DNA from 3 places in the Pectobacterium sp. A5351 genome. Region 1 is predicted to be linked to each of the others. Evidence: predicted binding sites of a transcription regulator. Region 1 holds the regulator's gene; each other region holds the start of a gene.
The links. The regulator PhoB, encoded in region 1, activates phosphate uptake and scavenging genes when phosphate is short. The targets are predictions, from matches to a motif close to CTGTCATAAAACTGNCNNAT.

Region 1 (10,100 bases):
TACTATAAATAAGAACGTTTTCTAGGTCGGTGACACACTTACGCGGGCCTATTTACAACACGTGGGGAGACATCATGAGAATGGGTATCGATCTGGGCGGGACGAAAACGGAAGTTATCGCGCTGGATGATGAGGGGCAGGAACGTTTTCGGCAGCGTATGCCGACGCCAAGAAATGACTACCCGGAAACGCTACGGACTATTATCACGCTGGTGGAGATGGCTGAAAAAGCGATTGGCTGCCGTGGTAGCGTCGGCGTAGGAATCCCCGGTACGTTATCGCCGTTTACCGGCAAGGTAAAAAATGCCAACTCCACCTGGCTCAACGGTCAGGCGCTGGATCGCGATCTCGCCACGCTGCTGAATCGGCCCGTACGCGTCGCCAATGACGCGAACTGTTTCGCGGTTTCAGAGGCGGTTGACGGTGCCGGAGCAGGGAAGAAAACCGTCTTCGCGGTCATCATTGGCACCGGCTGTGGATCGGGCGTTGCGCTGAACGGGCAGGCTCACGTCGGCGGCAACGGTATTGCGGGTGAATGGGGGCATAACCCGCTGCCTTGGATGGATGACGATGAGTTGCGCTACCGGCAGACGGTTCCCTGCTACTGCGGTAAGTCCGGCTGTATTGAAACGTTTATCTCTGGCACCGGGTTTGCCGTGGATTACCAGCGCCTGAGCGGTCAGCCGCACAAGGGCGAGGCGATTATTGCCTTGGCAGAGCAGGGCGATCCCATCGCTGAACTGGCGTTGCAGCGCTATGAGCATCGTCTGGCAAAATCGTTGGCGCATGTGATTAACCTGCTCGATCCTGATGTGGTGGTACTGGGGGGCGGAATGAGCAACGTTTCTCGCCTTTATCAAACCGTGCCGGAAAAGATTAAACCGTGGATCTTTGGCGGCGAGTGCGAAACGCCTGTGCTTCAGGCCATTCACGGCGACTCCAGTGGGGTGCGCGGAGCCGCCTGGCTTTGGCCGAAGACGGAATAATTGCAGACCGAATCATCGCTAAACGGCGTACTGCGGTGCCAGCCGACTGACACCCAGCCCGTTAACCTTCTGCACTTTTATCTGTACCGGAATACGCTCTTTCATGGCTTCGACATGGCTAATGACGCCGATGGTTTTACCCGAAGCGTTCAGGTTATCCAGCGCGTCCAGCGCGATATCCAGCGTCTCGGCATCCAGCGTGCCGAAGCCTTCATCCAGAAACAGTGAGTCGATACTGGCTTTATGGCTGACCAGATCGGACAGCGCTAATGCCAGCGACAGGCTGACCAGAAAACTCTCGCCGCCGGATAGCGTTTTTGTGTCGCGCTCGGCATCCGCTTGCCAGGTATCCATGACCAGAAGTTCCAGTTCGCCACCGGGCTTACGTTTTAGCTGATAGCGATCATGCAGGCGTGCAAGCTGGAGATTAGCGAGATAGACCAGATGATCCAAGGTCAGCCCCTGAGCAAACTTGCGGAACTTATCCCCTTTACTTGAACCGATCAGCGAGTTTAGCGTCTCCCAGTCGTCATTTCTTTGCTGGCTTTGGGCGATCTCGTTAAGTAAATCCTGCTGGCTCTGACGCTGTTGTTTATCATCAGCCAACTGGCGCTGGAATTCTCCCTGTTGCCGCAGGTTGGTTTTCAGCGTGTCATCCAGCGCTGCCACCTGCTGCTGTATTGCTTCCTGCGTGACCTCTTCCGTCAGGGATGCTGGCCGTTGTTGCTGATGGGCGAAAAGCTCTCCTTCAGCCTGCTGGCGCAGCGTCGCGGCCTGCTGCAAGCGCTGATACAGCATTTCCTTTAATGCCTGCAACGTCTGGCGTTCCTGTTCATCGAGCAGGGCATTGAGGAACGTGGTTTCATCTGTGAACGTGCTTTGCTGCAACGCCTGAGTAAAGCGTTCGGTCGCACTCTCATGCTGGCGCGTGCTCTGTTCATACTGCTGTTGCGTGCTAACCAACTCTCCCGTCAGACGGCTCAACGTCGTTTCGGTTTGCTGACGAGCTGACAGGGCCAGTCTGAGCGCATCGTCATACTGCTGGCTGGTTCGCTGTAGTTGCTCGCGCACATCGGTGATTTGCCGGTTCCCAAAAAGTGCCAGTCGCTCTTGTTGGCTTGCGTTGAGCCGCGCGAGGTGCTGTGCCAACTGCTGTTGCTGTGTTTGGATCAACTGTCTCGCCTCTGTCACGCTGTGGTGCAGATGCTGAAGATCGCTGTCCAGCGTGGCTAACAGGGGAATTAAGCGAGATTGTTCCTGCTCTTTGGTTTTCCAGTCTTGCCATTCGTTCTCGCGCTGAGCCAGCCAGTCATCTTGTGCGTCAGCGTCTGGCAGAAGAAGCCCTATTGTTGCCAGCGCCTGCGTCATTTCCTGCGTATGCTGCATGAGTTGCTGATGCACATGTTGCAGTGACTGAGTCGTTTCTTCCTGCGTAACGCGTAGCGAGGTGTGTTGCTGAGTGTTCAGCTCGATTTTCTGGTCGAGTTCCCGCTGCAATGCCTCTGCGGCAGTCAGTAAATCCTTACTTTCCTGCCACTGTTTTTGTCGCTGCTCGCGGAGGGTAATCTGCTGCCGAATAGCCTGTTCTTCGGCTTCACGCTGTGTAAGCCAGGCCGCGATGTCGTCCTGTTGTTCCAGCGAGTAGTTAACTTGTAAGCGCTCACTGACATCTTGCCACTGTTGGAGCAGGGTTTGATGTTCGCTATCGAGCTGAACGATGTCCTGCTGCAACAGCTCCCGCTGCTGCTCTAGCGAGGCCAGTTGAGCCGTTGTATTCGCCAACGCCGTTGTTAATCGATTCACTTCCTGCTGTAACGTTGTCAGGCGTTGCTGAGTTTCAGACGGTTGCAGTGCCTGATAGCGCTCAATGGCGGGGTGCTCGGTTGAGCCACACAGCGGACACGCTTCTCCTGCCTGTAGCCGTTGCCGTTCGGCTTCCAGATTAACAATACGTTCTTCCTGCCGATAGATTGTTTCCAGATCGGCCAGATGCTGGCTGCGCTGTTCATGCTCAGACTGTTGCTGTTTCCATAATATTTGCGACTGGTCGATATGTCCTTGTATCTCAACCTGTTTGGCGAGGTGCTGCTGCTTGCGCACCTGAAGACGCTGGAACTGGTCGCTGACGGTTGCGAACTGTCGACATGTAGTCTGCTGATCCATGAGCTGATTAAAGCGCTGGCGCAGCGTGGAAAGCGACTGGTGCGCGTCCTGATGTTGCTGCGCCTCATCATGTTGTGTGAACTGTTGGCGCGCTGCATCAACGACTTTTTGTTGTTCACGCTGTTGTGTCGCCAGTATTTCGGCTGCTTGCTGTAGCGCCGTCGACTCTCGCCTGTGCTGCGCCTGTTTCTGCTCCAGCTTCTGTTGTTCGTCCTGAAACTGGCGCAATTGTCGAAACTGGGTGCGCCACAGAGGCAACCGCTCTCCCCACTGCTGATGATGCGCGTGTTGCTGGCGGTAAGACTGAATCTGTTCAAGCTGTTGTTTAGCCTGTTGTTGCTCTGCCGCTGTCTGAGTTTGCTTGCTTTCATCTGCGTGCAGGCGAACCTGCATTTTGGCCAGTTCGTCCTGCTGCTGGGCGTGCTGCTGCACCAGCGTGGCAATCCGATGGTCAAGTGGCACAATCTGTTCGTTGATTAACAACTCTTGTTGCTGCCGTACCTGTTTGTGTCTACTAACATCCTGCTCGGCTTTTTCTTCCTGCTGGCGTAGCGTTGCCAGCGTCGTTTGCTCGGCGGCCTGCTTTGCGGTCAGTTGTTCAATGTGCTGGGCGATCACAAGAGACTCTTGCCGATAGCGTTCTCGTTCCTGGTGCAGCGGCCTCAGTTTTTCTGCCGGTTCGCTGCTGGTTAGCTTGTCGAGCTGTGGCTTAGCCTGCTGAATGGCGGATTCGGCGCTTGCATGTTGTGCCTGCGTATTGGTCAGCTGTGTTTGCCGCTGCGTCAGTTGTTCGAACCAGCGTAGCGTAGTCAGCGCTTGCTCTCGCTCGATGTTGCCCCGTTGCTCCTGCTGGATCAGCTCGGCAAGCTGTTCTTCCACCTGTTGACGCTGCTCATCGGTCAATAGCTGAATACCGGATGCACGCGCCTGTAGCGTGCTCAGTGCGACGCTTGCCTGTTTGTGCTTGTCATAGACGCGTTCGGAAATCAGGCCGTAAATGTCCGTACCGGTCAGCTCTTCCAGCAGTTCCGCTCGGTCGTCTGCTTTGGCGTTGAGGAAGGCGGCAAATTGCCCCTGCGACAGCATCATGGAACGCGTAAAGCGGCCAAAATCCAGCCCGGTGAGTTGCGTGATCATCTCTTTTTTATCATTGAGTTTTTCACACAGAATTTTGCCGTCTTCAATGCGCGCGAGTTCGGCCTTGGGAGACTGCAAATTGCCGTCAGGGACATTTCTTGCCCGCCGCTGGCTCCAGAAGGCGCGGTATCCCACGCCTTTCACTTCGAATTCGACCTCTGCAAGGCATTCTGCGGTATTACGCGTCATCAGGTCATTCTGGCTGGCGGAAAGCAGGCCAAGCCGTGGTGTTTCGTGGTACAGCGCCAGGCAGATGGCATCCAGCAGCGTAGTTTTTCCCGCGCCAGTTGGGCCGGTAATGGCAAATAAGCCGTTGCTGGAAAACGGCTCCTGCGTGAAGTCGATCTTCCATTCGCCTTTTAGCGCGTTGAGGTTTTTTAGGCGCAGACTGAGAATCTTCATTTGGCTGGCTCGCTATTTTCCAGTTCATCAATAACCTGATTAAACAGCATGCGAACGCGCTGCTGGCGGCTCTCTTCCATCTCTGTCTCCGTTGCCAGACGGCGTTCAAAAACGTCATGTACGCTGAGCTCGTTCAGCGTTTCCTTGTCCTGTTGCGTCATCGCCTGCATACGCTGTTCTCGTGTGCGGCGTAGCAGAAGCACCTCAACAGACAGATTCTCGGTCATCGCCTGAACGCGTTTTTGCATGTCGCTAAGATAATCCTGCGTGCTGATTTCGATATCCAGCCATACCGGTTTATCGCCTCGATAATCCTGAAATGCGGCCAACTGTCGTTCAATGTCGCTCAGGCTACCTTTAATCAACTGCATCGGCTGAGTGACAGGAATAGACAATATTTCTATTTGTGCTGGCAAATCTGGTTCAAAACTGATCAAGCACACGGATTTCTCGCTGTTGAGTTCGTCAAAACTTAGCGGGATAGGCGAACCGCTGTAGCGAATATGCTCGCTTTGCGTCACGCGCTGCGGGCGGTGAATATGGCCGAGCGCGATATAATCCGCAGGGGGAAAAGCCTGAGCAGGGAACGCATCGAGCGTACCAATATAGATATCGCGCACGGATTCCGAGGCGGTTGCGCCAATGGTCGTCAGGTGCCCGGTTGCAATAATCGGTAGCGGCAGGCCAAGTTCATCGCGCTTTTGGCAAGCCAGTTGGTAACACTGCTGGTAGTGCGCCGTAATCGCTTCCTGTAGCGCCAGCTGTTTTTCATCCCCTGATTGCCCGGCTTTGCTGGTCAATACATCGCGTGGACGTAAAAAAGGAATGGCACAGAGCAGGGCACCGGGCTGCTGTTGACGGTTTTGCAGCAGGAGCACTTGCTGGGCGGGATCGTCGCTGGCGCAGGCAATCACCCGCGTGTTCAGGCAGGCCAGCAACTCGCGGGATTCATTCAGCATCGCGACGGAATCGTGGTTGCCGCCGAGAATAACGAGCTGGCAGCCCGTGTGCTGTAGTTCTACCACGAAGCTATAATACATTTCCCGTGCATAGCTGGGGGGCGAGCCGTTATCAAAAATATCGCCTGCGACTATAATGGCATCGACCTGATGGTGCTCCACCTGAGCGATAAGCCAGTGCAGAAAAGCCTGATGCTCAGCAGCGCGGCTTTTGGTATAAAAATATTGCCCTAAATGCCAATCGGCGGTGTGGATAATGCGCATCGTGTTCTCTCGATATTCATGCCGCGTGGCGATGGACGACGTTGTCATTATTTATTATGTGAAAGGGTGTGTCGTCGCCATCGTACTTTGTCATCGTAATGCCATGATTATATATAGCAGGCATGGCGGCTGTCGCGGTGGAATCAGACGTTTGGAAAGCGGCTCGAAAAATCGGATGTACGCGCTGTAACAATCGTGCAGAGAGGTCCGTGTGTTTTTCATAAATCTGTCATAAAACTGACGCATAATGCCTCCGCCTGCTAACAGCGACGATGATTAACGACAGGATTGACAATGGCAAAACGCATATTAGTCGTGGAAGATGAAGCACCAATTCGTGAAATGGTCTGCTTTGTACTGGAGCAAAATGGTTATCAACCCGTTGAAGCCGAAGACTATGACAGTGCAGTAACGCAACTGTCGGAGCCGTTCCCAGAACTGGTGTTATTGGACTGGATGCTGCCTGGCGGGTCGGGCCTGCAATTCATCAAGCATATGAAGCGCGAGGCGCTGACGCGTGATATTCCGGTGATGATGTTGACCGCACGCGGTGAAGAAGAAGACCGCGTGCGCGGGCTTGAAGTGGGTGCGGATGATTACATTACCAAGCCGTTTTCACCCAAAGAATTGGTGGCGCGTATCAAAGCCGTGATGCGCCGCATTTCACCGATGGCGGTGGAAGAAGTGATTGAAATGCGTGGCCTGAGCCTCGATCCTTCCTCTCATCGCGTGACGACCGAAGAGCACGCGTTGGACATGGGGCCGACGGAATTTAAGCTGCTGCATTTCTTTATGACGCATCCTGAACGTGTTTATAGCCGGGAACAGTTGCTGAATCACGTTTGGGGCACTAACGTTTATGTTGAGGATCGTACTGTCGACGTCCATATTCGTCGCCTGCGTAAAGCGCTGGAAACCAGCGGACATGACAAAATGGTGCAAACCGTTCGGGGAACGGGCTACCGTTTTTCAACGCGTTACTGAGGTGATCGTAACCGGAGAAATATTAACGTGCTAGAACGTTTATCCTGGAAAAGGCTGGCATTGGAGCTGGCTTTTTTTTGTTTGCCCGCGTTGCTGCTAGGGCTGATTTTTGGTTATCTGCCCTGGTTTCTGCTGGTCGCCGTATTAGGCTTACTCTGCTGGAACTTTTATAACCAACTGAAACTCTCTTACTGGCTGTGGGTTGACCGCAGCATGACGCCACCGCCCGGCCGCTGGAGCTGGGAGCCGCTGTTTTACGGGCTCTATCAGATGCAGTTGCGTAACCGACGCCGACGCCGTGAGTTGGCGCTCCTGATCAAACGGTTTCGCAGCGGTGCCGAGTCTTTGCCCGATGCCGTGGTGATCACTACCGAAGAAGGAACGATCTTCTGGTGTAATCATCTGGCGCAGCACCTGCTGAGTTTCCGCTGGCCGGAAGATAACGGTCAGAATATCCTCAACTTATTGCGCTATCCCGAATTCACCAACTACATGAAAGGGCAAGATTTTAGCCGTCCTCTCACGTTGCAGTTGAATAATTCCCACCATGTTGAATTCCGCGTGATGCCCTATTCCGAAGGGCAGCTACTGATGGTGGTGCGTGATATTACGCAAATGCACCAGCTTGAAGGTGCCAGACGTAACTTTTTTGCCAACGTGAGCCATGAACTGCGTACGCCGCTGACGGTGTTGCAGGGTTATCTGGAAATGATGCAGGAAGAAACGCTGGATGCGGCCTTGCGAGGGAAGGCACTGAATACCATGCAGGAGCAGACCCGACGCATGGACGGGCTGGTCAAACAGCTGCTGACCTTGTCCCGTATTGAGGCGGCGACGGCAATCGATCTGAATGAAAAAGTCGATATTCCATTGATGCTGCGCGTGTTACAGCGTGAAGCGCAGACCCTCAGTCAGGGACGTCATGAGATTGTCTTTCGTGTGAACGAAAGTCTCTGCGTGTTTGGTAATGAAGAACAGCTGCGCAGCGCGGTATCCAATCTGGTGTATAACGCGATTAACCACACGCCAGCGGGAACGCGCATCGAAGTCTGCTGGCAGAAGATCCCGCAAGGGGCGCAATTTCAGGTCAGCGATAACGGGCCGGGCATTGCGGCCGAACATTTACCGCGCCTGACAGAGCGCTTTTATCGAGTCGATAAGGCGCGTTCACGGCAGACGGGCGGCAGCGGGCTGGGGCTGGCGATTGTTAAACATGCGCTCAGCCATCATGATTCCCGTCTGGAAATCATGAGTGAGGATGGTCTGGGCTCGCGTTTTGTCTTTACGTTGCCGAATCGGTTGATTGTCCCTGCCTCTCTGGCTGAAAATACGGTGAAACCTTTAGCCTGACGGAAAACGCTACCATGACATCCGCCACTCGTATTGCGGGCGCTTTTTTACTGCTGCTCAGCGCGTTTTGCGTTGCACAGCCTCGCCAGATGTTGGCGGGCAATCTCTCCAGCGCGGGGTCGGATACGCTGGCTAACCTGATGGCCTTTTGGGCGGCGGATTTCAGCCAGCACTACCCGAACGTGAATTTACAGATTCAGGCCGCTGGATCATCTTCTGCGCCGACATCTCTGGCATCGGGGGCGGCGCAGCTTGGGCCGATGAGCAGGGCGATGAAAGCCAGCGAAATTGACGCGTTCGTCCAGCACTATGGCTATCCACCGCTGGCGGTGCCGGTCGCGATGGATGCGCTGGTGGTGCTGGTCAATCAGGATAACCCGCTGCCTGGGCTGAATTTATCGCAGTTGGACGCCATCTTTTCGATTACGCAACGCTGCGGTAACCACCAGCCGATAAAACAGTGGGGCGATCTCGGCCTGCGCGGCAGTTGGGAAAAACGCACGCTACTGCGCTATGGGCGAAATTCTGCGTCAGGAACCTACGGGTTCTTTAAGCAAAAGGCGCTATGCCGCGGCGATTTCCTTCCTCAGGTTAATGAGTTGCCAGGCTCGGCATCCGTTGTGCAGGCGGTGGCTGCTTCAACGGATGCCATCGGCTATGCCAGCGTGGGCTTTCGTACCAGCGGCGTGAGAATGCTGCCGTTAGCCGCACAAGGGAGCGACTACATTTATCCCTCGACTGAAAATATCCGCAGCGGTTTATATCCCTACACCCGTTACCTTTACATCTATGTGAACAAAGCGCCCAGCCAACCGCTGGAAGCGCTGACGGCGGCATTTTTAGATCGTGTGCTGTCCGAAACGGGGCAGTCGCTGGTGAATCAGGATGGTTATTTACCGCTACCCGAAGAGACGCGTCGTCAGACGCGTCAGCAGATCGGCCTGCCGGAGTAATTCTTCTCATCCACGAATTTGCGATGTTTCTGCATTACATGAATTTTCTTCATGTAATGTGAAAATTCTTCTATTGCCCTGTGCTTTGTCACGTGACAGGATAGTTTTAAATTTAGACGTCCAGATGGCTATATAAAATTAAATGTAACTATCTCTCTGGGCAAATATTTCATATTGAAACTATCTGTCAGCATGCTTCTTTCCTGAAGATCGGTGCTGGCAACATGTCAGGAGCGACACATGGCGAACACCTTATCCCCTTTCCGTGCTGATATCGTCGGCAGTTTCTTACGTCCGGCTGCGATTAAGCAGGCTCGTCTTCAGCATCAGGCGGGCGAGATTGATGATATCGCGCTGCGTAACATTGAAGATCGTGAGATCCTGCGGGTGGTAGAAAAGCAGCGTGAAGCGGGCTTACAGATTGTGACGGATGGTGAGCTGCGTCGTGCCTGGTGGCACTTTGACTTTTTTGCTGATTTGCACGGTGTGGAGCGCTACGAAGCCGATCACGGTATTCAATTCAACGGTATTCAGACGAAATCTCATGCGATTCGCGTCGTGGATAAAGTGAGTTTCAACCCTCAGCATCCGATGCTCGATCATTTCCGCTACCTGAACAGCATTTCTGGCGATGCGGTCGCTAAGATGACGATTCCTAGCCCCAGCGTGATGCATTTCCGTGGCGGACGTAAAGCGATTGATGCGACGGTGTATCCCGACCTAGCCGACTATTTCGACGATCTGGCGCAAACCTGGCGCGATGCGATTCATGCATTTTATGACGCAGGCTGCCGCTTCCTGCAACTGGATGACACCGTGTGGGCTTATCTGTGCTCTGACGATCAAAAACGCCAGATCCGTGAACGTGGTGAAGACCCGGCACAGCTGGCGCGGACATACGC
Region 2 (10,100 bases), 1.1 Mb from region 1:
ACTGGGCGATCGCATGGAAATATCCGCCTGTTCATCAGGTTGCGGAAGTGGCTGATGTGGCGTTTTCTGTCGGGCGGACGGGTAAGATCGCCGTGGTGTTAAAACTTAATCCTCTGCAACTGGATGACAAATCGGTTAGTCGGGTGAATGTAGGCTCTCTGTCTCGTTGGAAACAGTGGGATGTGTTGCCCGGTGATCGGGTGAGCGTCAGCCTGGCGGGGCAGGGGATTCCGCGTCTGGATAGTGTGGTATGGCGGGGGACTGAACGGCCAGCCATCGTTTCCCCCAGTGAGCATGATTTCCATGCTTTTAGCTGTTTCCGGTATAGTGTGGTTTGCCAGCAGCAATTTCTGGCGCGCTTAATCTGGTTGAGTGGAGAGCATGGATTAAATCTGGCGGGCATGCGTGACGGGATGTGGCTGCGCCTGATGCAGCATGGTTTACTGGAAGATGTGCTGTCATGGCTATCTCTGACGGAGGCACAGCTTAATGCAGTCAATGGCATGGGCGATAAGCGGGCGCGAGATATCTATCAGCGCTTGCAGTCGACACGACAGATGCCGCTATCTCGCTGGTTACTTGCGCTGGGTATTCCTGTTCCCCGTTCCGCAATTGGTGCATTGGATCAGGTGAGTTGGCTAGCGTTACAGCAATGGACTGCACAACAGTGGCGACAGTTCTCTGGTATTGGGGAGAGACGTGCAGAAGAGATTATGGCGTTCCTCAATCATCCAATTGTTGTAGAGTTAGTCGCACGATTAGATAGCGAAGGCATATACAGATAATCGGTGGTGATTTTTTATAACATGTTGAGATCGCAATTTTTATTGTCTCGTGAATTTATTTACATTAAAAGAACAATTCTTTTCTATGCACTGACTTAATCATAAGTAAATTTACGAATTAAATAGTGTAAGCCTATTTGCTATTTAGGAATATAAAAATTCCTGAGCGTCTGATTGTTTCCGTTGAACTCAGGCTTAGTGATGTTGTCGTATAACTTCAGATAATAAGAAAGATTTGTTGGAGCACTTGTCATAATGAAGTTTGTAGCATCTTTTTCGCAACCCAAGTTATCGTTTATCCTGGCACTCTATATTGGCCTTTTTCTCAATATCTCAGTGTATTATCGTCGATTTGATTATTTTTCAAACTCTACGGGAAATCAGGTTCCAACATTTATTCCCGCTCTTGTAGAATTGACGGCGAGTATCCTATTCACTTTTTTCCTGATGAGGATTATTTCGCTCGGTGGACGTCGTTTTTATCGGATTATCGCGACTCTTTTGGTGTTGATTTCCGTTGCTGCAAGCTATTACATGACATTTTTTAATGTCGTGATTGGTTATGGCATTATTGCGGCGGTTATGACCACAGATATTGACCTTTCTAAAGAAGTTGTTGGTTTGAGTTTTTTCCTGTGGATGCTGGCGGTGAGTGCGCTACCGCTGTTTTTGATCTGGAAGAACTCGCTGCGCCATACGCTGATCGAACAGCTTACATCGCCTGGAAAGCGTTTAATGCCTCTTTTGGTTCTTGTTGCTGTTGTTGCGTTGGTTTGGATGCCGCTTCGCTATATGGACAACATTCAGTCGGTGTCTGAGCGGAAATCTAATGTGGATTTGCCGAGCTATGGCGGCGTAGTGGCACACTCGTATCTTCCTTCTAACTGGTTGTCTGCATTAGGGTTATTTGCCTACACCAAGTATGACGAGAGCCAGGATTCTTCCAATCTTTTCGATCCGGCTCAGCATTTCACCTATGTCCCGCCGAAAGGCATTGATGATACCTATGTGATTTTCATTATCGGTGAAACAACCCGCTGGGACCATATGGGGCTATTAGGCTACGAGCGAGACACGACGCCAAAGCTATCGAAAGAAAAAAATCTGGTCGCATTCCGTGGTCAGTCATGTGATACCTCAACCAAGCTTTCCATGCGCTGTATGTTTGTGCGAGAAGGCGGAACGGAAGACAACCCGCAGCGAACGCTGAAAGAACAGAATATCTTTGCTGTACTGAAAGAGCTGGGCTTTACCTCCGAGTTGTTTGCTATGCAAAGCGAGGTGTGGTTTTACAATAGTATTGAAGCGAATAACTACTCTTTCCGCGAAATGATTGCGTCAGAGAAGCAAAATGACGGTAAATCGGTGGAAGATATGTTGCTGGTTGATGAGGTTAAGGAGTCGCTGGCACGTTATCCCAAAGGTAAACACCTGATTGTGCTGCATACTAAAGGTTCTCACTATCTGTATTCCATGCGATACCCTCGCAGCTATGCGCGCTATCAGCCAGAGTGTATGGGGGTTGATGCTTCCTGTACGCGTGAGCAGTTGATTAATGCCTTCGATAATAGCGTGCTGTATACCGATAGCTTTATTGATAGCGTGATTGATCAGGTTCGGGATAAGAAAGCGATTATATTTTATTCTGCCGATCACGGGGAATCGATTGATGATAATTATCATTTGCACGGCACACCGCGTGAAATGGCGCCGCCGGAACAGTTCCGTTCACCGATGATGGTATGGACCTCGGATAAATTCTTGGCTGACACTGATAATCTGTATGCGTTTGAGCAGTTGAAAGCGCAACAGCGCGTTGGCAAAACACATCGCCATGAAGAACTGTTTGACACAGTTCTCGGTTGTCTGGGATACACGTCGCCTGACGGCGGTATTAACCCTAAAAATAACTGGTGTCAGAAACCTGCTATACCCTAAATAATTCGAGTTTCAGGACAAAATGCTAGCGTTTTGAACAGCGCTTGCGCTGACTCCGAAGGGGAGAGGCCATAAGGCCGAATAACGCGGCAAGCGGGGGAATCCCGATGAGCTTACTCAGGTAAGTGATTCGGGTGACTGACAAACCTGCTAAAAGCAGGTTTGAACGCTGCTTGCAGCGGCCCCAACGGGGCGAGGCGCACGCAAGTGTGCCGAGTAGCGTAGCCAACGCACATGCAACTTGAAGTATGACGGGTATAATTGACATGAATCACGGACAAGGACGTCGGTTTCAGGCTGTCAATACACGGGATGGACACTTTAACGGCAGCCGAAATCCTTTTGCTAAAAAGGTATTGACGCTTCAATGGGGTAGCAGTAAGATGCGCCCGCATTCGGCGAGTAGCGCAGCTTGGTAGCGCAACTGGTTTGGGACCAGTGGGTCGGAGGTTCGAATCCTCTCTCGCCGACCACTTTCTTCTTCTGTAAATCATTCTCCATTCCTTTTTGAATATCGTCTATTCACACTACTCATTTATGAAGTTTTTCGCTTATAAAATCGTCATTTTTTAAAATGAGTCCCTCATAAAAACAGAGTTTTATTTCGGTGTTTTCTGGCGTCTTTTATTGTCATTGTTTAAAAATAATACTGACTTTACCTCGCCGTATTTAAATGTAAGTTTATGTGCGGTCAACATTTGAGATATTCAAATTACGCCAGTAGCAAACTGGGCCATTAATATTGGCGTCGGTTATCGTTTCTGATTTATACCCGTCACACTCAAAGCTGCTTGTGCGTTGGCAATAATCGGCTCATTTCTGAGCCTCGCCCTAGCGGGCCAACGCTTTGTGTTGTTCAAAACGATAACGTTTTGTCACGTAACTCGAATTATTTAGGGTATATATGACATAGAAAATCGGTGGATAAATTTCTGCCGGTTAGTCGTTCTTCTTCCCTTCTTCATTTTTATTCATAAAACTTTCTATCGATTTATTGCCATTGTAGTGAAGCCAGACGAGAAACGATTCATTGTCCATCGGCTTAGCGTAAAGGAACCCCTGAATATATTTGACGCCGCGCTGCTGTAAATACATGAGCTGCTGCTCGGTTTCTACGCCCTCTGCTACGGATTGAAGGTTGATGCGATGACTCAAGTTAATAATGGCATCAAGAATGGGTGCTTCTTCATCCGGTGATGAAATTGTGCTAACGAATCCCTGATCTATTTTCAGACAATCCAGTGGGAAGTTTTGCAGATAAGAGAGTGAACAGTGCCCGGTGCCAAAGTCATCAATAGCAATCATAAAGCCATCTTCACGCAACTGATGCAGGCGCTGTATGATTTCAGGGCCGTTGCTGATGAGATTGCGTTCTGTCAGTTCCAGCGTAATGCTTAATGAATGCGAGGCAACTTTCTCGGCGAAGCTGTGTACGTCTGAGACAAAACTGGGGTGGTGCAAGTGCTCGGCTGAAACGTTGAGTCCCAGATGAAACCCCGGTTTGACCTGCCAACTGGCAATATCTGACGCGACCAGGTCAAATAAATGCCGGGTGATGGGAATGATCATACTTTCTGCTTCGGCAGCAGAGATAAATACATCGGGTCTGATCCACTTCCCATTGCTGCGTCGCCAGCGCAGTAGTGTCTCAACGCCGGTGCAGGTTCGCGATTCTGCATCATAGATGGGCTGGTAATAGACGGAAAATTCACCGTTAGCGATGCCCTTACGGATTTCGTCGCGGAATAATAATTTACGTTTTTGCCAGTACCACATCGCCGTAGTGAATAGCAGAGAGAGAATGATCGCCAGTGGCAGAAACGTGAAGAATGCCTGCTTCCAGCTCGCTATTTCTTGAGAAGCTGGGGCGGTGATATTGAGGGCAAGGGGGAAGCGACTCGACTTGATTTCAAGCGCAGAGGTAGAAAATAGGCCAGTGCGTGGTGTAATTACCGGGCCAGTTTGAATCGGGTGGCCGTTATCCATTTGCAGGCTAAGTTGGTAACCGCGAATTTTGCTAATCGCAATCATGAGGTCGATCAGATATTGCGCATCGACCATGGCGTAAGCGCCATAACCCGTAATGGGCATCTGCACGAAGATCAGCGCCGGACGTTCTCTCACGTTCTCGGAGCCTGAAATCGAGAGGCTCCAGCGTTCAGAATGGTTCACTGGTAGCGACTGTTGAATGACGTGGCTTATTGGCATCAGCGTGTTGCCAAATGTTGAAGAGCAATAGACGTCGGTATTATGGATAACGCCGATAGCACGAAAGTAAGAAAAGACCGAACCAAGACGTTGCAGTTCGTCGCCGATAACGTCGCAGGGCTGACCATGAAAGCGCTGGAGGCGGTCCACCATATTCCATGCCTGTGTCGAAATATTCTCGGCATGATTCATCGCGATTTGCGCGGTGGATTCCAGATCACGCTTTACCATTAATCTGGATTCAACAAACGTGAACAGCAATCCAAGCAGCAGCGGCAGCATGCCTGCGATCAGTAGCTGCAACAGATTGATGTTATGTTTGCTACGTCTGGGACTCATCCACATCTCCTTTCTGGCAGCCAAGGCCTATGTAGAGGCGTCCTTTTCTCCGTGAGTTAAAGGAGAGCGCTGAATAGAGGTTATTATAGTGCTTATTTGCAGAAAGGCAGCGCTTGCGCGCACGCCCATGCTGAACTCCATGCCCATTGGAAGTTATAGCCGCCGAGCCAGCCGGTCACATCGACCACTTCACCGATGAAATACAGCCCTGGAACCGCATTGGCCTCCATCGTTTTGGAGGACAGCGAGCGGGTGTCAACGCCGCCGATGGTCACTTCGGCCGTGCGGTAGCCTTCTGTACCGTTTGGCTGTACGCGCCACTGTTGCAGGCTCTGTTCCATCTGCATTTGCTGTGTGCTGTTGAGCTGCTTCAACGTGACGTCCGGCAGTTGCCCTAACGCTTGCAGGCATTCAACCAGTCGTTTAGGCAGCCACTGTGCCAGCGTGTTTTTCAAACTTTGGTTTGGGTGCGCGGTACGCTCGTCATTAATGAGCTGGGTGAGGTCGCGATCGGGCAGCAGATTGATGGTGACGAATTCACCCGCCTGCCAGTAGCTGGAGATCTGCAAAATAGCCGGGCCAGAGAGCCCGCGGTGCGTAAACAGAATGTTTTCACGGAACGCCACGCCGTTTTCCGCGGTGACGATGGTTGGCACGGAGACGCCGGAGAGCGTTTGCAGTTGTTCGAGCAGCGGCTTGTGCAGCGTGAAGGGCACCAGTGCAGCGCGAGTGGGGAGTACGTTGATACCGAACTGTGCGGCGAGCTGGTAACCGAACGGCGTCGCGCCCAGACCGGGCATAGACAAGCCGCCGCTGGCAACGACCAGCGATGCGCTCTGGAATGATGTGCCGTTGTTTAGCTGGATGGTGAACAGATCGTCTGATTTCTCTACCGAGGTGACTTCACTGCGCAGACGGAGAGTGACGTTAGCCCGTTCACACTCTGTTACCAGCATGTCCACGATTTGCTGTGCGGTATCATCGCAGAATAGCTGACCGAGCGTTTTCTCGTGGTAAGCGATGTGGTGGCTGTTGACCAGGCTGATGAAATCCCATTGGGTATAACGCGCCAGTGCCGATTTGCAAAAGTGAGGATTGTGAGACAGATACGCCGCGGGTTCTGCATACATATTGGTAAAGTTGCAGCGACCGCCGCCGGACATCAATATTTTCCTGCCAGCCTTTTTGCCATTATCGAGCAGTAGCACACGCAGTCCGCGTTGTCCCGCTTGTGCCGCACAAAACATGCCTGCTGCACCAGCACCGATGATGACAGCGTCAAACTGTTCCACAATGCATTTCTCCGATGAGTGAATAGATTTTCTTGGATGGCCGCAAGCATAAGCCACGGGGCGGCAAATTGTAGTGTTGGTTTTTGTTCGATACCAGCGTAACAATTTGCGTATTTTAGTAATAATATATAATTATTTGATTTTTATTGATTAAGTGATTTCCCCTCCGATCCCCATTACAGATTAAGTCAAAAAAAAGTCATATTTTGCTTTTCCCGACCCCTGCTTGTCGCCGATAATGCGCCGCGTTCATGACCACTAAATGGCCTAACGTTTATGCTACATTTATTTGCCGGACTGGATTACTACACCGGCCTGATGTTGATATTGGCTTTGTTGTTTGTACTTATGTATGAAGCCATTAACGGTTTTCACGATACTGCGAATGCCGTTGCCACTGTTATTTATACCCGCGCTATGCGCGCAGAGTTTGCCGTTGTTATGGCGGGTATCTTTAATTTCTTCGGTGTATTGCTGGGCGGCCTGAGCGTAGCCTATGCGATTGTTCACCTTCTCCCCACGGATTTACTGCTGAACGTGAGTTCGGCGCACGGCTTGGCAATGGTGTTTTCCATGCTGCTGGCCGCCATTATCTGGAACCTGGGTACCTGGTATTTCGGTATTCCTGCCTCCAGTTCTCACACGCTGATCGGCTCCATTATTGGTATTGGTTTGACTAACGCGCTGCTGACGAATACCTCCGTCGTGGATGCGTTGAACGTGCCAAAAATGATCAGCATTTTCCTGTCGCTGTTGCTATCGCCGATTGTGGGGATGGTGGTTGCGGGCCTGATGCTGCTGGTGCTGCGTCGGTTCTGGAACAACAGTAAAAAGCGTAAACGTGTGCACCTGACGCCTGTCGATCGCGAAAAGCAGGACGGCAAACGTAAGCCGCCATTCTGGACGCGTACCGCGCTGATTTTATCGGCGATTGGGGTGAGCTTCTCTCACGGGGCAAACGACGGTCAGAAAGGTATCGGCTTGATTATGCTGGTGCTGATTGGCGTTGCGCCAGCCGGGTTCATTGTCAACATGAACGCGTCTGGCTATGACATCAGCCGTACCCGCGATGCCGTTGTCAATTTGCAGGAATATTACAAGCAGCACGGCGATGCGTTGACGCACGTTATCGACCTGTCTCCGCCTGTGATTCCTGCGCCGGAAAACACGATTCCCGGCAACGGTCAGAAAGCGTTTCACTGCGACAGTTCACGCGTAATGATTGCGATTGAACGTACACAGGGCCTGCTAAATAACCTGAAAAGTTACGACCAGTTAAACCCTGACGATCGTAGCCGTGTGCGTCGTCTGCTGATGTGTATCTCAGACACGATGGATCGGGTGATCAAGCTGCCAGAAACATCGGGTGAAGATAAACGCTATCTGAGCAACCTGCGTAAAGACATGCTGCAGACGGTTGAGTATGCGCCTCTCTGGATTATCGTCGCTGTCGCCTTGGCGCTGTCTCTGGGCACGATGGTGGGCTGGAAACGCGTGGCTGTGACCATCGGTGAGAAGATTGGTAAGAAAGGCATGACCTACGCACAGGGCGTTTCAGCGCAGGTGACGGCAGCTCTGTCGATTGGTGTTGCCAGCTACACCGGTATGCCGGTTTCCACCACGCACGTATTGTCCTCGGCGGTTGCCGGGACGATGATTGCTGACGGTGGTGGCGTACAGGGCAAAACGATAAGAAGTATTCTGCTGGCCTGGGTGTTGACGCTGCCAATCTCAATGTTGATGTCCGGTACGCTGTACTGGCTGGCATTGAAGCTGATTTAACCGTCATAAAAAAAGGCGATTCTGTGGGGAATCGCCTTTTTACTTTTTATCGACGTTCATGGCGTTAATACCGATGGATAGTGTTAATACCGATAATAGTGTTAATACCGATAATAGTGTTAATACTCGTGATGGTGTCAGTCCCAACGTTTAATACCAGATCGTCATGGCAACCAGACTGATAACGATAAGGCCACACAGGGCGGTCGTAAGCAGAAACTGTCCCCGCACCCGCTCGCAACGGCGAATAAACTCAGGGTCGTGATGATCAAGATAGCGTTGCGCGTAGATATAGCGTACCAGCCGGATTTGTTTACTTGGCTGGCCGTGCGATGTAAAGAAGCCACCCCCGTCAACGTATTGGTAAAGCAGCGGGTCACAGTCACGCAAAATCAGCAGTAACACGCGTAATGAAGAGTAGTACCTCGCCATATTGATGATGCAGACGATACATAAAGCCCAGAAAAGCGCAAATGTACTAATCATGCTTCCCTCCCGGTCGTTCTATTCGTCAGATTCGATGGTCATACATTCCCGTTGTCCACCTGTCACCGATGACAAGCGTTACTATTTACCCGCGACGCTTATCTACGACGTTTATCTGTGACATTTTTCTACGAATAGTTATGCCACGCGCTTGCGCACGATTTTATTGTCATTTTGGCTAGCCAACGGCATCACGGCTAGCCCCATTCTTGTTTTCCATCCCAGGGTGCAGCGGACAGGCTCACCGCTCCCTATTTCTAGTGTAGAAGAAGAATGTTCGTTTGTGCCAGAGAGGCAGGCGCAATCAGCATGAAGGACGATTTTCGACGAGATAATGCCCTTTCTGAAAGGAGAAGCTACGCGATCTCACTGTGAAAAGGAGCGGTTTCTACTACACTTATCAATAGAATTAACAGGTTTGAAAACGGGTTGTGATCGACTGAACAGTCCGATAGCGCGGATGGGTGCTATCCTATAATCCGCTGTTAAGTATCAGATTGGCAGGGGAAATATCTGCTAACCCTTAATTAGTCTTTACGGAAGGAGTCTTATTATGGCTTACAAACACATCCTTATTGCTGTTGACCTTTCTCCAGAAAGCAAAGTGTTAGTGGAAAAAGCCGTTTCAATGGCGAGACCGTACAATGCGAAAGTTTCGTTAATCCACGTTGATGTGAACTACTCCGATCTCTACACGGGGCTTATCGACGTCAATCTGGGCGACATGCAACAGCGTATCTCCGAAGAAACCCAGAACGCGTTAACCGAGCTGTCACAGAACGCGGGCTACCCCATCAGTGAGACGCTGAGCGGCAGCGGCGATTTAGGACAAGTGCTGGTTGATGCGATTAAGAAATACGACGCCGATCTGGTGCTGTGCGGCCACCATCAGGACTTCTGGAGCAAACTGATGTCTTCGGCGCGCCAGCTAATTAATACCGTGCATGTCGATATGCTCATCGTGCCGCTGCGTGATGATGAAGACGAATAAAAATTAGCTTTTTTTGCATTTTTTTTCAGTGATGAAAGGCACGGCTTCCAGGCTGTGCCTTTTGTTATATAACAAAAACTTATGGAAAATTTTCCTTCCTGAATCGTCGAAAAACCCTTCCTATCTCGTTGGATTTTAACGTTTATCTGAAAAGAAAACGCTTGCTTAAATATCCATCGCCAGTGTTATAGTCCAGAGGACACAACGTCATTTTCACCGATCCCACAAGCTTCTGCGTGTCTAAAAATAAAGAAGCAGAAGGGAGCTTATTCGTTCAAT
Region 3 (10,100 bases), 810 kb from region 1:
GTGATGGTGGCTATGGACGGTAATCTCCTGCGGCGATAGCGATGCGCGCACCGCGCGATCGCCCGGCATCACCATGCCACCCAGTTGGCGAAAGCGCTGCGACAGCGCCTGATGCAAACGCAACCCGAGCACTGACGGCGGTAATGTCGGCAGTAGTAATACCGGTTTACCGAGTGCATCAGCCAGTTCAGCCACGATCGCGGGGCTATCCAATCCCAAACAGGCGGGCATGATGATGGCATCGTTACCGTTGGCCAGAAGCGACAACTCCTCCACCAGCGCCGAGCGATTTTCTGGTCGGTCGAGCACCCGGGCGATATTTACCGCACGGAATTCACTGGGGTTTTGGCGTAACCGATCCAGAACTGGCAGCTTGAGTTCATCACTGCGCGCCGCAATTCCCTGCGTCTGAAGCGTGCCAGCCACGATACGGGATTGAAAATCCAGAAAGCCTTCAATACCGGCAATCAACGGATTATCGCCAAATCGGGAATCCGGCAGACCACGCGTGACGCCATCGACCGGGCTCAGCCAGCATGAACGAAACTTACCTAGCGGCATCATGCGCCAGTGGTTCTGTTGATGATTACCTCGCAGAGTGATAGTGCTGCGCTCCAGCAATGCTTCAACCTGTGGCAACAGTGCGGCAACCGCCGCTGCTCCCATACGCGAATAAGGGTGGTGAGGAGCCTGACGCGCCAGCTCGTCTAGTGCCTCAAGCGGCTGGCTCACGGGCTGTCCGTCAGGGAGATGGGAGAGTAAATCCAGCGCACCGGAAGAAAAATGCAGCGCATTCTGTCCGGCGCTAATAATCGCGCAGCGTTTCCCCTGCTCCACTAAGCGGATACCGCAGGTCAGCCCTGCCAGCCCGCCACCGATAATCACAACGTCATAACGCATGGCGATCCTCCTGACTGTCGCTGGCCGTCAGGCCGCACAAGCCCTGATAAATCCAGCTGGTAAACTCGCTTTCACGCAGGGCATTGCCCCAGGCAATCGGCCGAATGCCTTTCCAGCGTTCGTTCAAAAACTGGCTGAGCTGCGTGAGCGACTGCCCCGGCGTCGCAGTACCCAGACGGCACAACAGACCGGCCGCACGACAGGCGCACAGTTCCCCCTGACAGGTGCCCATGCCAACGCGAGTACGCCGACGCAGGTCAATCAGGTTATTCACTTGCAACGATTCCACGGCGTAGCGCACTTCTCCCGCCGTCACGGCCTCACATTCACACACCAGGCTGCGATCAAGACGTTCACCGGACAACATTCTTCCGGCACGTTCACCGTGGCGATAAATCGCCGACCCGCGCAGCGGTGCCGAGAGCGGTTTTGCCGCAGGATAAGCAGACAGCGCATGGGGAACGGTTTTCACTTCATCCAGTGATTCCGATCCGGGCAGCGGCGTCTGTGCCGTCGAGCAGGCCACGTCATGACCCAGCTTTTTGCAGATGGCGTCCGTCACCCACTCCGCCATCAGTCGGTAGGTCATCAGCTTGCCGCCGGTGATCGTGATAAACCCTTCCAGCCCGTCGCGGCTGGCATGGTCGAGCAGCACAATGCCGCGACTTACGCTACGCCCGCTGGGGTCACTGTCGTTGGCAACAAGAGGACGGACGCCAGCATAGGCGCGCAAAATTCGCGTGCTCGCCAGAGACGGCGCCAGCATGGAACCTTCGCGCATCAGCGTTTCCACCTCAGCAGGCGTCACCAGCATATTGTCGATTTGGTCGTAGTCGATGTGAGTTGAGGTCGTACCAATCAGCGAAATGGTATCGCCCGGCACCAGAATGTCGGCATCCGCCGGTTTACGGCAGCGGTTGATCACCATGTTGTTGATGCGGTGCCCAAGAATCAGCAGTGCGCCTTTTGCCGGAAACATACGCACGCGCAGATCGGCATATTCCGCAATGTGTTGTCCCCAGATACCGCCAGCGTTGACGACCACCTGTGCGTATATTTCCGTTTCCACACCTTTTTTATGGTCGAAAACGCGCACGCCGGTAACCCGATCGCCCTGACGAATCAGTCCGATAACTTCATGATAGGTCAAGACTTCCGCGCCGTGCTCGCAGGCATCGATCATGTTGGCTGCCGTCAGGCGAAAGGGATCGACAGAACCATCCGGCACGCGCACCGCGCCAATCAATGTAGGGTTTGCCGCTGGCTCCAACCTAAGCGCTTCCTGCGGATCCATTGCCTGCGCGCGAATCCCCGCCTGCTGACAGGCGGTAATAAATTGCGCCTGCCAGCCGAGATCGTCTTCTGGCAAGGTGATAAACAGGCCGTCGGTGGGTTCAATACAGTGGCGGGCGATCCGCCGGAGAATCTGATTTTCTTCAATACATTCGCGAGCAGACTCGCCATCGGTTACCGCGTAGCGGGCACCGCTGTGTAACAGGCCGTGGTTACGCCCAGTCGCACCGGTCGCAATATCATAACGTTCAAGCAGCAGGCAGCGCAGTCCGCGCAGGGCGCAATCCCTTGCAGTACCTGCTCCCGTCGCGCCACCGCCGATGACAACCACGTCAGTTTCACGCCAGTTCCCCGTGTTTTTCATTCTGTTCTCGTTCCAGGCGGAGGGTATGTATGTTGCTATTGGGACACAGAAAGAAGGGTTAATGTTTGATAAAGAGCAAAAACGAACACTAAACGAAAATAAAGAGGTGTCTAAAAACAATAAGTGTGATTAAGGTCACTAAAACCACACTGTGTAATTTTCCGATTCTGTTAACATGAGCGCAAAAATCGTCACAGTTTCATAAAAGTGTAACATTAGCGTCATGAATCACACTCATTTGCACGCTATCCCCTTACAATAACGTTCGTAATAGAACAAAAAAGCTATCGTTTTTTTTCGCATTGGAGATATCTATGCTGAGTATTTTTAGGCCCGCAGCCCACCAGGCGCGCGTATCGCAGGATCGTGTCGATCCCCTCTATCGCCGTCTGCGCTGGCAGATTTTCATGGGGATCTTTTTTGGCTACGCCGCCTACTATCTGGTACGTAAAAACTTCGCACTCGCCATGCCTTACCTGATTGAACAGGGCTTCTCGCGCGGCGATCTTGGTTTTGCGCTGTCCGGCATTTCCATTGCCTACGGTTTTTCCAAATTCATCATGGGTTCGGTATCTGACCGTTCCAACCCGCGCGTGTTCTTGCCTGCTGGTCTGATTCTGGCCGCTGCCGTTATGCTGTTCATGGGCTTCGTACCGTGGGCAACGTCCAGCATTGCGATTATGTTCGTTCTGCTGTTCCTGTGCGGATGGTTCCAGGGAATGGGATGGCCACCGTGCGGACGCACCATGGTTCACTGGTGGTCACAGAAAGAACGTGGTGGCATCGTGTCCGTGTGGAACTGTGCTCACAACGTCGGCGGCGGTATTCCTCCGCTGCTGTTCCTGCTGGGTATGGCCTGGTTCAACGACTGGAAAGCCGCGCTCTACATGCCAGCCTTCGCCGCGATTCTGGTTGCGCTGATTGCCTTTGCGCTGATGCGTGATACCCCGCAATCCTGTGGTTTGCCGCCAATCGAAGAGTACAAAAACGACTATCCGGTTGATTATAATGAGAAAGCAGAAGAAGAACTGACGGCTAAGCAGATTTTCATGCAGTACGTTTTCCCGAACAAACTGCTGTGGTACATCGCTATCGCCAACGTCTTCGTTTACCTGCTGCGTTACGGCATCCTCGACTGGTCACCGACTTATCTGAAAGAAGTGAAACACTTCGCACTGGATAAATCGTCCTGGGCCTACTTCCTGTACGAATACGCGGGTATTCCGGGTACGCTGCTGTGCGGCTGGATGTCCGATAAAGTGTTCAAAGGTAACCGTGGCGCAACGGGCGTGTTCTTTATGACGCTGGTGACGATAGCGACCATCGTGTACTGGATGAACCCAGCCGGTAATCCGGGTGTGGATATGGCCTGTATGATCGTCATCGGCTTCCTGATTTACGGCCCGGTGATGCTGATTGGTCTGCACGCACTGGAGCTGGCACCGAAGAAAGCAGCAGGTACAGCAGCGGGCTTCACTGGCCTGTTCGGCTACCTCGGTGGCTCCGTTGCCGCTAGCGCCATCGTCGGCTACACCGTTGACTTCTTCGGTTGGGACGGCGGCTTCATGGTGATGATCGGCGGCAGCATTCTGGCGGTACTTCTGCTGATTGTTGTTATGCTGAATGAGAAAAAACATAAAGCAGAGTTAGCCAACCGCGCTTAACCCGCTCTTGTAAGCATCCCTCTGGCGGCGTCATGATGACGCCGCCTTTCTCTCAACAGAAAGAGGTTTGATCGCATGAACGTTACCGTAACATCCCTACTCTCCGCCCTCGCACTCTCCATGTCCTTGAGTGCCTCCAGTCACGCGAGTGATCCCGCTTCATCAACCACCAAAATCGTCATTGCCCACCGTGGCGCCAGCGGCTATCTGCCCGAGCATACGCTTCCGGCCAAGGCAATGGCCTACGCTCAGGGTGCAGATTATCTGGAGCAGGATCTGGTGCTCACCAAAGATAACGCACTGATTGTCCTGCATGACCACTATCTGGATCGCGTGACCGACGTAGCAGAACGTTTTCCGCAACGCGCCCGTAAAGATGGACGCTTTTACGCCATCGACTTCACGCTACAAGAGATCAAATCGCTGAAATTCACCGAAGGATTCGACATCAAAGACGGCAAGCAGGTACAGAGCTACCCGAACCGTTTCCCGATGTGGAAATCCGACTTCCGTATTCATACCTTTCAGGAAGAGATTGAATTTATTCAGGGACTGAATCATTCAACCGGCAAGAACATCGGGCTCTACCCCGAGATCAAAGCGCCGTGGTTTCACCATCAGGAAGGGAAAGACATCGCCCGCGAAACGCTGGCTGTGTTGAAGCAGTATGGCTATACGAAAAAAAGCGATAAGGTCTTCCTGCAATCGTTTGATGTTGCCGAGCTAAAGCGCATCAAAACCGAATTGCAGCCGCAGATGAAGATGGATCTGAACCTGATTCAGTTGATTGCCTATACCGACTGGCATGAGACCTACGAGAAACAGGCCGATGGGACGTGGGTGAATTACCACTACGACTGGATGCAAAAGCCCGGCGCTATGCAGCAGATTGCAACCTATGCCGATGGTATCGGGCCGGACTACCACATGCTCGTCCAGAAAGGAGCGACGCCTGACAACATCACCTTTACCGACATGGTGAAAGAAGCCCACCAGCATAAACTTCAGGTACACCCGTTTACGGCAAGAGCCGACAGGCTACCGGCGTACGCCAAGGATATCGATCGGCTCTACGATATTCTCTACTATCAGGCGGATGTTGACGGCCTGTTCACCGACTTTCCCGATAAAGCGGTCGATTTCCTGAAAAAACCGCGCTGAAGCGCTAATACTGGTCGCTTAAGCATGGATTTAGAGGGAAACACGATGATGAGGCTCCCGCAGGGATGCCTCGCACCGTGGTCGCCCTCGGTATCTCGATCCTTAAACAATCGCTGAGGCTCAGCTTTCCCATCGGGCACGGTGTGCCCGATGATGCGTTGGCTCGATAACACATCGATTATTTCAGAAACAGTTCACGCAGGTAATTCGGTACCGCGCTGTCCGCGTTAGAGCCAATCACTTCGCGATCTGGCAGCATATCTTTCAGACGCTGATGCGCGTTCTGCATCACGCAGCCTTTTCCGGCCATCGACAGCATTTCGTAGTCGTTCATGCCATCACCAAACGCCACACACTCTTTGAGTGAGAAGCCGATAATCTTCGCCACCTGTTCCAGCGCATGACCTTTAGATACGCCGCCCGCCATCACTTCCAGACAGGTGAGCGTCGAAAAGCTCACGTTGACGCGGTCGCCCCAGCGCGCGTTGATCGCTTCTTCCAGCGGCAGCAGCTGTTCATGGGAATCGCAGGTAAAGAACACCTTGCTGACACCATCGGTTTCCAGCAGCGCAGGCTCGAACAGCTTGTATTTAAAGATCGACTCTTTGAAGAAACGTTCTTCTTCCGCACGCGGGCGGTTCATGAACCACTCGTCATCACGATAAACGTGCGTCAGCATATCGGGGTTATTGTGCACGACGCTGTAAAGGTCGCGGGCAATGTCCTGATCCAGATTGTGGCTAAAAATCAGCTCGCCCTGCGAGTTGTGCACTCGCGCGCCATTCGAGGTAATCATAAACGCGCTGATGCCGAGATTATCGCGGATCTGCGCAACATCCATGTGATGCCGTCCAGTAGCGAACACAAAGTGAATCCCTTTTTCCGTCAGCAGCCTGAGGGTGTCTTTCGCATACGGGGACAGCGAGTGGTCAGGTGACAGCAGTGTGCCATCTAAATCGGAAGCAACGACATGGTACATAACGATAAGATCTCACTTCTGGTGTGTTGTAGCGGCACACGCCGCAAAAAATTAACGAGGTGACTCCGCGTGTCCGTTAAGCGGTTTACCAACAGCCTACAATCAATGATAACGCGCAAAATGCGCCAGAATCAGTGCGAATGCCTGAGCGCGGAGGTTATCCGTTTCAAAGAGAATTTCATGCCGCGCACCGGGGATAACCTGCAAAACATTATGCGCATTGGCGTTACCACTCTGCGCCAGCGCCTGGCAAAACGCATTCTGGCTACGGTTATCCACCACGCGTTCCTCTCCCGCCTGTAACAGCAGAAGCGGCGTAGTAACGGCACTGGCCTGAGCCTGCAACTGTTTCCCCGCCAGTATCGCTTCACGCACCCAGTGATAAGTGGGGCCGCCGACGCGTAAATCCGGTGAATCCGCATAAAAGCGAATGCTGCGCTGGTAGCGTTCACGGCTGTGTGTCAGCACATTCATCCGATAAGGCAACGGACGCCACTGTCCGGTGCCGATGGCGTAATAATCGCGAATCGCCGGGCGACGCTCTGCCCAATCAACAATCCACCCCACGACGCAATGAGGAAGCGGCAAGCGGATACCAAACATCGGCGCACACAGCGCCACGGCATCAAACATCGCGGGCTGACGAATCAGCAGTTGTGCCAGAATTGTGCCCCCCATTGAATGCGCTAACGCAAACCGACGGGTGTACCGTTTGAGACCAATGTACTGCTGACACAGCGTTTCGGCATCATCAACATAGTCACTGAAGCGCACAACGTGTCCACGGTGGCCGTCTTGCAGCACCCGTCCAGACCGACCTTGCCCACGGTGATCCATGATGAGTACATCATAGCCGCGATGAAAGAGGTCATACGCCACTTCGCTATATTTGACATAGCTTTCGATACGGCCTGAAAAGACAACGACAAGCTTGTCGTGCTGTGGCGCGGTAAAACGAACAAACCGGATAGGTACGTCATCAACGCCAGAGAATTCGCCCTCTTCACGCTGACGCCAGAAATCCAGTAATTCTCCGGTAGCAAAAGCGGCAAACTGCGCTTCTCGCGTTAACAGGCTCGAGGTTAACCCTTCAGGCGTTAACCGTTCCGACGTAAACAACGAATTGTGGCGTTGAATCATCACACCTCTCCGGTGACGCGGGAAAACGAAAGCTAGCGGAAAAACATGACAAGCAGTGAAGCACAAGCGTATTGTGACATAAAAAACAGACAGACTCTCGTAATACAGAACATCATTCAGGGGCAGGCTTCATGACATGGGATTGGTGGTTAACCTATTTACTCACAACGCTGATTCTCAGCCTGTCACCCGGCTCGGGTGCCATCAACACCATGAGTACCGGCATTAGCCACGGCTATCGCGGTGCGGCAGCCTCGATCTGTGGTTTACAGGTCGGATTGGCGATTCATATCGTACTGGTCGGCATCGGGCTAGGCGCGCTGCTTAACCAGTCCGTACTGGCTTTCGATATGCTGAAATGGCTGGGCGCAGCGTATCTGATTTGGCTGGGGATTCAGCAGTGGCGTGCCGCAGGTGCGCTTGACCTTAAGGCGATCGCCAGCGCGATGCCACGTCGTAAACTCTTTAAACGCGCAGTGCTGGTGAATTTGACCAACCCAAAAAGCATTGTGTTTCTGGCAGCGCTGTTCCCGCAGTTCATTATCCCCCACCAGCCGCAGGCCGCACAGTATCTGGTGTTGGGCGTCACCACCGTGGTAGTCGATATTATCGTGATGATTGGCTACGCCACGCTGGCCACGCGTATCGCTGGCTGGCTGAAAGGTCCACGGCAGATGAAGATGCTTAACCGAATATTCGGTTCACTGTTTGTGTTGGTCGGCGCGTTGCTCGCCACAGCGAGAAAGGCCTGACAAAGAGAAGTCTCACTCGTCATCATTATCGACATGATCGCGAATCATGTTCATGAAAGGCGCCCCGAAACGTTCGAGTTTACGGTATCCTACCCCGTTGATATTCAGCAGTTCACCCGCGGTGATCGGCATCAGTTCCGCCATCTCCAGCAGCGTCGCGTCGCTGAACACCACGTAAGGCGGGATATTGTCTTCATCCGCAATGGATTTACGCAGTTTGCGCAATTTGGCGAACAGTTTACGGTCGTAGTTTCCGCCGTAAGATTTTTGATTCGCGCGAGGCTTCAGGTTAATCACACGCGGCACAGCCAGCTGTAGCGGCACTTCTCCCCGCAATACCGGACGTGCCGATTCGGTAAGCTGTACGGCGGAATGCATCGTGATGTTCTGGTTCAGCAAGCCCAGGTGAATCAACTGGCGCAGCACGCTGACCCAATGCTCCTGCGATTTATCCTTACCGATGCCGTAAACCGGCAGCTTGTCATGAGCAAAATCTCGGATACGCTGGTTATTGGCGCCGCGTAGCACCTCGACGATATACCCTAAACCAAAGCGCTGCCCGACTCGATACACGCAGGACAGCGCTTTTTGCGCCTCAACCAGCCCGTCGTAGCGCTTCGGCGGATCGAGACAAACATCGCAGTTACCGCAAGGTTGTTGGCGTCCTTCACCGAAATAGTTCAGCAACACCAGACGGCGGCAAGTTTGCGCTTCGGCAAACGCCCCCATCGCATTGAGCTTATGGCGCTCGATATCCAACTGCGGCCCAGCGGGCTTTTCTTCCAGACAACGGCGCAGCCACGCCATATCCGCCGGATCGTAGAACAGCGCGGCTTCCGCCGCGAGGCCGTCACGCCCGGCACGCCCCGTTTCCTGATAGTAGGATTCGATATTGCGCGGAATATCAAAGTGCACCACAAACCGCACGTTAGGTTTGTTGATGCCCATACCAAATGCGACGGTCGCCACCACCACCTGAAGATCGTCCCGCAGGAACGCTTCCTGTACCTGCGCACGCCGTTCATTATCCAGACCGGCGTGATACGCCCCTGCACTCAGCCCGCGGGCCTGCAAACGCGCGCAAATATCTTCCACGCGGGAACGGCTATTGCAGTAGATGATACCGCTTTTTCCACGCTGCCCCTGCACGAACATCCAGAGCTGATCGAGCGGTTTAAACTTCTCTACCAGCGTGTAACGAATGTTCGGGCGGTCAAAACTGTTGATCTGGATGAGCGGCGACCGCAGATCCAGCAGGCGAACGATATCGTTGCGCGTGGTCTCGTCAGCGGTGGCCGTCAAAGCAATAAAAGGAAGATGGGGAAAACGCTGTTTAATCTGCCCCAGCGCACGATATTCAGGGCGGAAATCGTGCCCCCATTGGGAAATGCAGTGTGCTTCATCCACCGCGATCAGGGCGATCTGCCAGTGGGCGAGATGATCGAGGAAGCTGTCTGTCGTCAGACGTTCGGGCGCAATATACAGCAGTTTGATCTGACCGGTACGGCAACCCGCCATCACGTCAAGCTGCTGCTCACGCGTCTGCGTCGAATTCAGACAGGCTGCCGAAACGCCGTAGGCCTGAAGCTGATCGACCTGATCTTTCATCAGCGAAATCAGCGGAGATACCACCAGCGTCAGCCCGTCCATCACCAGCGCGGGGATTTGATAGCACAGCGATTTGCCGCCGCCTGTCGGCATGATAACCAAACAGTCCTGCCCACTGAGCGTCGCGCTGATGATTTCCTGCTGACCCGGTCGGAATTGCTGGTAGCCGAACGTGTCCCGTAGAACCTGAACCGCCAGCGCTTCCTTATTCAATACTTCCGCCGTAGACACGCCTTCCC

Region 2: a site for PhoB is predicted at 6,748-6,767, ahead of pitA (inorganic phosphate transporter PitA). Genes of this name have one in related genera too.
Region 3: a site for PhoB is predicted at 2,754-2,773, ahead of glpT (glycerol-3-phosphate transporter). Genes of this name have one in related genera too.

What each region holds. Positions count from the first base shown of each region.
Region 1 is NZ_CP116477.1:3,218,258-3,228,357, reverse strand. Features, by position in the region: gene mak (fructokinase) at 75-986, shown strand; gene O1Q74_RS14945 (SbcC/MukB-like Walker B domain-containing protein) at 1,005-4,688, opposite strand; gene sbcD (exonuclease subunit SbcD) at 4,685-5,911, opposite strand; gene phoB (phosphate response regulator transcription factor PhoB) at 6,206-6,895, shown strand; gene phoR (phosphate regulon sensor histidine kinase PhoR) at 6,923-8,245, shown strand; gene O1Q74_RS14925 (PstS family phosphate ABC transporter substrate-binding protein) at 8,260-9,198, shown strand; gene O1Q74_RS14920 (cobalamin-independent methionine synthase II family protein) at 9,439-10,100, shown strand, end outside.
Region 2 is NZ_CP116477.1:4,282,943-4,293,042, reverse strand. Features, by position in the region: gene ligB (NAD-dependent DNA ligase LigB) at 1-785, shown strand, start outside; gene eptB (kdo(2)-lipid A phosphoethanolamine 7''-transferase) at 1,041-2,723, shown strand; tRNA gene O1Q74_RS19745 (tRNA-Pro) at 3,120-3,196, shown strand; gene O1Q74_RS19740 (EAL domain-containing protein) at 3,663-5,270, opposite strand; gene O1Q74_RS19735 (NAD(P)/FAD-dependent oxidoreductase) at 5,363-6,562, opposite strand; gene pitA (inorganic phosphate transporter PitA) at 6,839-8,344, shown strand; gene uspB (universal stress protein UspB) at 8,495-8,830, opposite strand; gene uspA (universal stress protein UspA) at 9,384-9,821, shown strand.
Region 3 is NZ_CP116477.1:4,024,905-4,035,004, forward strand. Features, by position in the region: gene glpB (glycerol-3-phosphate dehydrogenase subunit GlpB) at 1-900, opposite strand, end outside; gene glpA (anaerobic glycerol-3-phosphate dehydrogenase subunit A) at 890-2,557, opposite strand; gene glpT (glycerol-3-phosphate transporter) at 2,872-4,221, shown strand; gene glpQ (glycerophosphodiester phosphodiesterase) at 4,297-5,382, shown strand; gene yigL (sugar/pyridoxal phosphate phosphatase YigL) at 5,561-6,361, opposite strand; gene pldB (lysophospholipase L2) at 6,464-7,501, opposite strand; gene rhtB (homoserine/homoserine lactone efflux protein) at 7,633-8,253, shown strand; gene recQ (ATP-dependent DNA helicase RecQ) at 8,266-10,092, opposite strand.